Regions from separate parts of the Paenibacillus sp. AK002 genome, predicted to be linked through region 1. Evidence: riboswitches for the same ligand, from Rfam matches in the RefSeq annotation. Region 1 holds a riboswitch; each other region holds the start of a gene.
What was found. A riboswitch is a leader RNA that binds a small molecule or an ion and turns the genes downstream of it on or off. The one in region 1 is predicted to bind ZMP and ZTP.

Region 1 (2,200 bases):
ATGCGTTTAGGCCATATGCTGGGCATCAGCTTCATGATCGCGTTGTTTCACATGCTTATGCCGCTGGCCGGCTTGTTTGCCGGCCGCTATGTAGGCATGCTGCTGGGGCACGTCACAGGGTTTGCGGCAGGCGGGCTGCTCCTCCTGCTGGGCGGGCATATGCTGTATAATGCTTGGCGGGGCGGGGAAGGTCAGCGCATTCATCCTACCGCGTTCTTGGGCATGCTGTTGTTTTCGCTAAGCGTCAGCATCGACTCCTTCTCGGTAGGCGTTTCGCTCGGGATGTTCGTGGATGATGTGCTGCTGATCGTGATCTCCTTCGGCGTCGTGGGCGGTTTGCTGTCCATTCTCGGCCTGCTGCTCGGCCGTCAGGTGAGCAACAAGCTGGGAGAGTACGGCGAAATGCTGGGCGGACTGATTTTGATCATCTTTGGCGTGATGTTTATCTTTTGACGCAATATTTGTTACAATAATCCCAAAACAACCTACAACGGGGAGGTACGGGACCGTGAAAAATATATTGTTTGTCTGCACGGGGAATACCTGCCGCAGTCCGATGGCGGAAGGAATGCTGCGCAAGCTCGCCAAACAGCGGGGCATTCCGCTGGAAACGCAATCCGCCGGCGTCTCGGCCGTAGACGGCATGCCGGTATCCCGTCATGCGGAATCGATACTGCGGGACCAGGATATTCAAGATCGCTTGGTATCTAAGCCGCTGACCGCGAATCTGGTGGAATGGGCAGACCTGATTCTGACGCTGACCCAGTCGCATAAGCAGTATGCGATTCGGCAGTTCCCGCATGCCGCCGACAAGATGCACACGCTGAAGGAATTTGTGGAGGATGACCGGCGGGTGCTGGATGATCTGCGGGAGCAGGACAGCCTGTACGCAACGCTCGAGCTGGCCAGATCGCTGGGCCGCGATGTCAGCGACCGCGACCGGGAGCGTCTGATCGAGCTGCGCCAGCGAATTCCGAGCTTCGATATCTCCGATCCCTTCGGCGGCTCGCGGGAGGAATACGAGGCGACGGCGGCGGAGATTCGGACGGCGCTCTTCCGTCTGTTGGACAAGCTGGAAGCGGATCAGCATAAATAGGATCGGCTTCGACGGAAGCGAAGAGTAAATCTGGATCCAGGCTCAATCTGGCTAAAAAAGCCGCTTGCCTTTCGCAGGGTATTGCTTTAAGATGAAGGTGAAAAACATGAATCCGATGTAACTGGCGACGAAGTGGATGAAACCACGATGGAGCATCGGAATATACGGCCGGTCGCCTGGGCAAAGAGCATTTGGAGCACAATACGTGCGCCGACTGCTCTTTTTTCGTCTTTTGCGTGGAGTTTGGGTTATAATGAAACAAGCTAAAACGCAAAAGCGAACATTCGAGGGGGTTTTTCATAGATGAAAATTGCATTGGGTACCGATCATGCCGGCATTCGTCTGAAAGAGGAGATCGTGGAGGTCATTCGGGGTCTTGGACACGAGGTGGAGGATCTTGGCTGCGGCTGTTCCGATTCCGTGGATTATCCCGATTACGCGCTTCCGGTGTGCGAGAAGGTGGTCTCGGGTGAAGCGGATCGGGGCATTCTGATCTGCGGAACGGGAATCGGCATGAGCATTGCCGCCAACAAGGTGCCGGGCATCCGCTGCGCGCTGACGCATGATGTGTTTTCGGCCAAAGCCACGCGTGAGCATAATGACAGCAACGTGATTGCGCTGGGCGAGCGCGTCGTCGGTCCCGGGCTTGCTGCCGAGATCGTCAGCGCATGGCTGACAACGGATTTCAGCCAGGGCGAACGCCATGTCGGCCGCGTGAACAAGATCAAGGCCATCGAGGAGCGTTACCTGAAGAGCGAATCGCGATAGGTCAACGCGTAAAGCTGCTGCGGTTATTGCGTATGGAATGAAGCATCTTCTGTGAAAAAAATCATCGGGAGGACTGTGACATGACGGATATCTCCAAGGTTTCCTTGAGCGAACAGACGGCGCGGATCGTCCGCGAACTGGCCGAAGCTTCAGCCTTAGGACCGGGCAAGGTGCTGGTCATCGGAGCCAGCACCAGTGAAGTGGTCGGACGCCGGATCGGCACAGGCGGCGCTCTTGAAACGGCGCAGCAGCTTCTTCAGGGCATTGCCGAGGTTCAAGCGGAATTCGGCTTCGCTGTAGCCTATCAATGCTGTGAGCATTTGAACCGGGCGCTTG
Region 2 (2,200 bases), 2.2 Mb from region 1:
AGGCAGAGGCCTATCTCTTCCACGTCACAGACTTTTGCATGGTCACGCAGCGATTTGAAGGGGATAATTCACGGGCGCACCCTTAATTCACATATAAATGGTCAAGTGCATTCCCCTAGGCTTGGACGGTTCGCTCGGCCGATTCGACGGTATGCTTCAACAATGTCGCTATCGTCACGGGGCCAACGCCCGCCGGTACCGGCGTGATTGCGGATGCCGCCTTGGCGCAGGCTTCGTAATCGCAGTCCCCGATATTTCCTTTATTGTAACCGGCGTCCAACACGACGGCACCCGGCTTGATCCAGTCCCCTTGAATGAAATTAGGCTTGCCTACGGCCGCAACCACAATGTCCGCTTGGGACACAATCTCCCCAAGGTTCTTCGTTCTCGAATGGCAGATCGTAACCGTGGCGTTGCGATTGAGCAGCATCATCGATACCGGCTTGCCCAAAATCGGACTGCGTCCGACCACCACCGCATGCTTCCCTTCGATCGGCAGGCTGTAATAGTCCATAATCGCGATAATCGCCGCCGGCGTACATGAAGGGTAATCGGCGAAACCAAACGCATTTTGCGAGAACCCGAGCGTGGTTACTCCATCCACGTCTTTTTTCATGTCGATGGCATCAAAAGCCTCCCGCTCATCGATATGATGCGGTACCGGGTGCTGAAGCAGAATACCGTGGACGTTCGGATCCTCGTTCAGTGCTTGAATCGCGGCGATCAGCTCCTCCGTCGTTGTCGATGTCTCCAGCACTACTTTCTTGGATATGATGCCAAGCCGCTCGCACGCATTTCCCTTCATCCGCACATAGGTTGCCGAGGCAGGATCATCGCCAACCAGAATCGTTGCCAGACAAGGGGTTACCCCTTGCTGTTTCAATTCCTGTACCTTCACCGCCAGCTTTGCCTTGATATCATCGGATACTTTTTTTCCATCCAAAATTACGGGTTCCTTACTCATGCTAATCCGCTCCTTCGCCATTGTATTAAAAAACATAAAGAGGCAAGGCGACTCGAACGTCTCCTTACCTCTTGCCCAGGCGTACGGCATATGATCCCATGTGCTCCCTCTTGGTAACCCAAGCTACGCCAGTAACACACGGATAACTTTTTTTAATATATCACGACTTTGGACTTCGCGCCACCGGCTATGCGGCCGCCCTTTAATCGTAAAGTTTTTGATTTATTGTCTGAAATCACGTATGTTGCCGATGGTACAAGCATAGAATGTCCTAAGAACAATTCGCTCCAGGAGGCCTTGATGAGATATCCGGCGATCTTCAAAATGCTGCCCTTTATACTGCCGCTTGTATTCGTGATTCCGGTCTTGACGATATGGCTGCAGAGGGACTTAAACCCCATATCCAGCCAAGACCTACAGCAGGTTAAAACCGTCTTTACGGGCATCTTCCTTGAGGCACTTCCTTTTATTCTGCTTGGAGTGCTGCTGTCGTCCCTTCTGCAGCTGTTCGTACAAGAGCAATGGGTGCGGCGTCTCACGCCGAAGAATCCGGTGGTCGGCGTCCTGGGCGCTTCCATGCTCGGCATCCTGTTTCCCATCTGCGAATGCGGGATGATCCCGGTCGTTCGCAGGTTGATGCTGAAAGGTATGCCCGCCTATATCGCCGTCACCTTTATCCTCAGCGGTCCTATTCTGAATCCCATTGTATTCGCATCAACGATCATGGCCTTCCGTTCGCATCCCGAAGTGACGATCGGACGAATGGGACTGGCTTTTGCAGTCGCGGTGACGACGGGTTTGCTCGTCTATGTTTTTTCAAGAAGCAGCCCCCTGAAGCGTTCCTTTCAAGAGTTCGCCGAACAGGGCTCCAGCAAGGGGGAACGTTTGTTGCATGAGCATCCCAAAACCTGGAGAAGCATGTTTGTCCACGCCGGAGACGAGCTGATCGAGATGTGCAAATATTTAGTCCTGGGCGCTTTCCTCACGGCCTGCATCCAATCCTTCATTCCGAGGGAGGAGCTGCTGGCTCTGGGGAACGGTCCTGCCGCCTCCTATCTGTTCATGATGGGCTTTGCCTTCATCCTGTCCCTTTGCTCAACATCGGACGCCTTCGTGGCATCGGCATTCACGCACACCTTTACCGTCGGCCCGCTGGTTTCCTTCCTGGTCCTCGGACCGATGCTGGATTTCAAAAGCCTGCTCATGCTGTCGGCTACCTTCAAGACCAAATTCGTG
Region 3 (2,200 bases), 2.4 Mb from region 1:
ATCTGTTCCACCAGTCTAAGGAAAAGCTGACGAAACAAGGCGGGGGCGTCTTATCGATTGGAACGATCGATTCGCTTGCCGCATATTTTCTTCCATCCGTCCTTCATCGGCTAAGACAGGAGCATGAAGATCTTGCCATCCGCTTGCAAACGGATCGTGAAGATAGCATCGTCAGTAAGGTAAGAGAGGGTGAGTACGATCTCGGGCTTATTCTGGAGAACAAACCGGAAGACACTTCATTGAATTGGATCTCGATCCGGGAAGAGCCCCTCCATCTGATTGCCCATCCGGATCATCCGCTTCGCAGGTTGCCCGTCATCGAGCTGGAGCATCTGGCTAATTACGAATGGATTATGACCGAGGATACTTGCAATTACCGGATCATGTTGGAAAAAGTGCTGCGCGCCAGTGGAGCTCCCGTCCGTATTGGTTTGGAATTGGGCAACCCCGAGGCGATCAAAAGATATATCATGTCCGGTACCGGCATCTCACTATTGCCGAGAATGGTAGCAGAGGAGGAAATCAAGAGGGGAGAGCTGGCGATTCTTCCCTTTCAACACCCTGACATTCGACTGGACATCCAGATTGTCATTCATCCTAAGAAATGGCTGTCACACTCGCTTCAGGATATGATCGAAATGTTGAAATCTAAATCTTAAAGACGCAGGCTGATATTGCATTTAACGAAAAGATTCAGTATCATTTATGTAACAATGTATAGGTTTATGTGTGACTGGCGTAGCATGGGGAACCATGAGGGAGCACATGGATGACAACGGCCGTACGCCTGGGCAGAGGTAAGGGAGTTTATTTCCCTTACCTCTTTATTATTTTCTTGGGCTTCTATCGTCTCTGAAACTATGAAAAGGGGATAAAACAACGATGTTCAAAACGAAAAAAATATTGCTGCTGGGATCCGGAGAACTAGGGAAAGAAGTCGTAATTGAAGCACAACGATTGGGTGTCCAAACCGTAGCCGTCGATCGTTATGCCGATGCTCCTGCCATGCACGTTGCCGATCACAGCCATGTGATCGATATGCTGGACGGAGAGAAGCTGCGCGCTATTATTGAGTTGGAAAAGCCGGACCTGATCGTTCCGGAGATTGAAGCGCTGGCTACTTCGGAGCTGGTGAAGCTGGAGGATGAGGGGTATCGGGTGATTCCTACCGCCAGAGCCGCAAAGCTTACGATGGACCGTGAAGGGATCCGCCGGTTGGCATCAGAGGAGTTGGGACTGCCGACTGCGGACTATCGATTTGCCGATACCTATGAGGAATTCAAGCAGGCTGTCCTGGACATGGGTTTTCCGTGCGTGATCAAACCGCTGATGAGCTCCTCCGGCAAAGGTCAGAGCGTGTGCCGTTCTGAAGGGGATATCGAGTCCTGCTGGAACATCGCCATGGAAGGCGGCCGCGTGCAGAACGGAAGAGTGATCATTGAGGAATTCATTTCATTCCAGTCGGAAATCACGCTTCTGACCGTCCGCTCCGTAAATGGAACAAGCTTCTGTGCGCCGATCGGGCATATTCAGGAAAGCGGAGATTATATCGAATCGTGGCAGCCGCACGACATGTCTGAAGCGCAAATCGTGGAGGCTAAATTTATTGCGCGGAAGATTACCGACGAGCTTGGCGGATACGGCTTGTTCGGCGTTGAATTATTTTTGGCCGAGGATAAGGTGTACTTCAGCGAGGTATCCCCGCGTCCGCATGATACTGGGCTGGTTACGCTGGTCACGCAAAATCTATCCGAATTTGCGCTTCATGTCCGTGCCATTCTCGGGTTTCCGATACCAGAGATCGAATTGATCACGCCGGGAGCCAGCCGCCCGCTGAAAGCCGGCCGAGAGCTGGAAGACTACACGATTACAGGCGCCGAGCAAGCGCTGGCCGTTCCGAATACGCAGCTTCGCATGTTCGGCAAACCGGTAACCAAGGCCGGAAGACGAGTAGCAGTCGCGCTGTCAAGCGCCGGCGATGTCGAAGAAGCGCGGTCACGCGCGAAGCTGGCATTGGATAAGCTTGCCGTCGAAGAGGCATAAACATCGGAATTCCATAGGGATATCACATGTCATCATGTTGAAAAGGCCAACCGAAATGACCGGTTGGCCTTTTCGGTTATAGAAAAATCAAGGATCCAAATCGGGTACAAACTCTTCTGATCTCGAGTACTTGCTTTTAGTTTTGATTTCGGGAATA

Region 2: it holds a riboswitch for ZMP and ZTP, as region 1 does, so the genes downstream of both, M1D70_RS18875 (bifunctional 5,10-methylenetetrahydrofolate dehydrogenase/5,10-methenyltetrahydrofolate cyclohydrolase) here and rpiB (ribose 5-phosphate isomerase B) in region 1, are expected to answer to the same signal.
Region 3: it holds a riboswitch for ZMP and ZTP, as region 1 does, so the genes downstream of both, purT (phosphoribosylglycinamide formyltransferase 2) here and rpiB (ribose 5-phosphate isomerase B) in region 1, are expected to answer to the same signal.

The regions. Positions count from the first base shown of each region.
Region 1 covers NZ_CP096377.1:6,483,365-6,485,564, reverse strand. Annotated here, with positions in the region: gene M1D70_RS29325 (manganese efflux pump MntP) at 1-453, shown strand, start outside; gene M1D70_RS29320 (low molecular weight protein arginine phosphatase) at 509-1,096, shown strand; ZMP/ZTP riboswitch at 1,204-1,285, shown strand; gene rpiB (ribose 5-phosphate isomerase B) at 1,400-1,864, shown strand; gene M1D70_RS29310 (TIGR01440 family protein) at 1,945-2,200, shown strand, end outside.
Region 2 covers NZ_CP096377.1:4,287,745-4,289,944, forward strand. Annotated here, with positions in the region: gene M1D70_RS18875 (bifunctional 5,10-methylenetetrahydrofolate dehydrogenase/5,10-methenyltetrahydrofolate cyclohydrolase) at 116-964, opposite strand; ZMP/ZTP riboswitch at 1,031-1,110, opposite strand; gene M1D70_RS18880 (permease) at 1,265-2,200, shown strand, end outside.
Region 3 covers NZ_CP096377.1:4,127,497-4,129,696, reverse strand. Annotated here, with positions in the region: gene M1D70_RS18090 (LysR family transcriptional regulator) at 1-659, shown strand, start outside; ZMP/ZTP riboswitch at 720-800, shown strand; gene purT (phosphoribosylglycinamide formyltransferase 2) at 883-2,043, shown strand.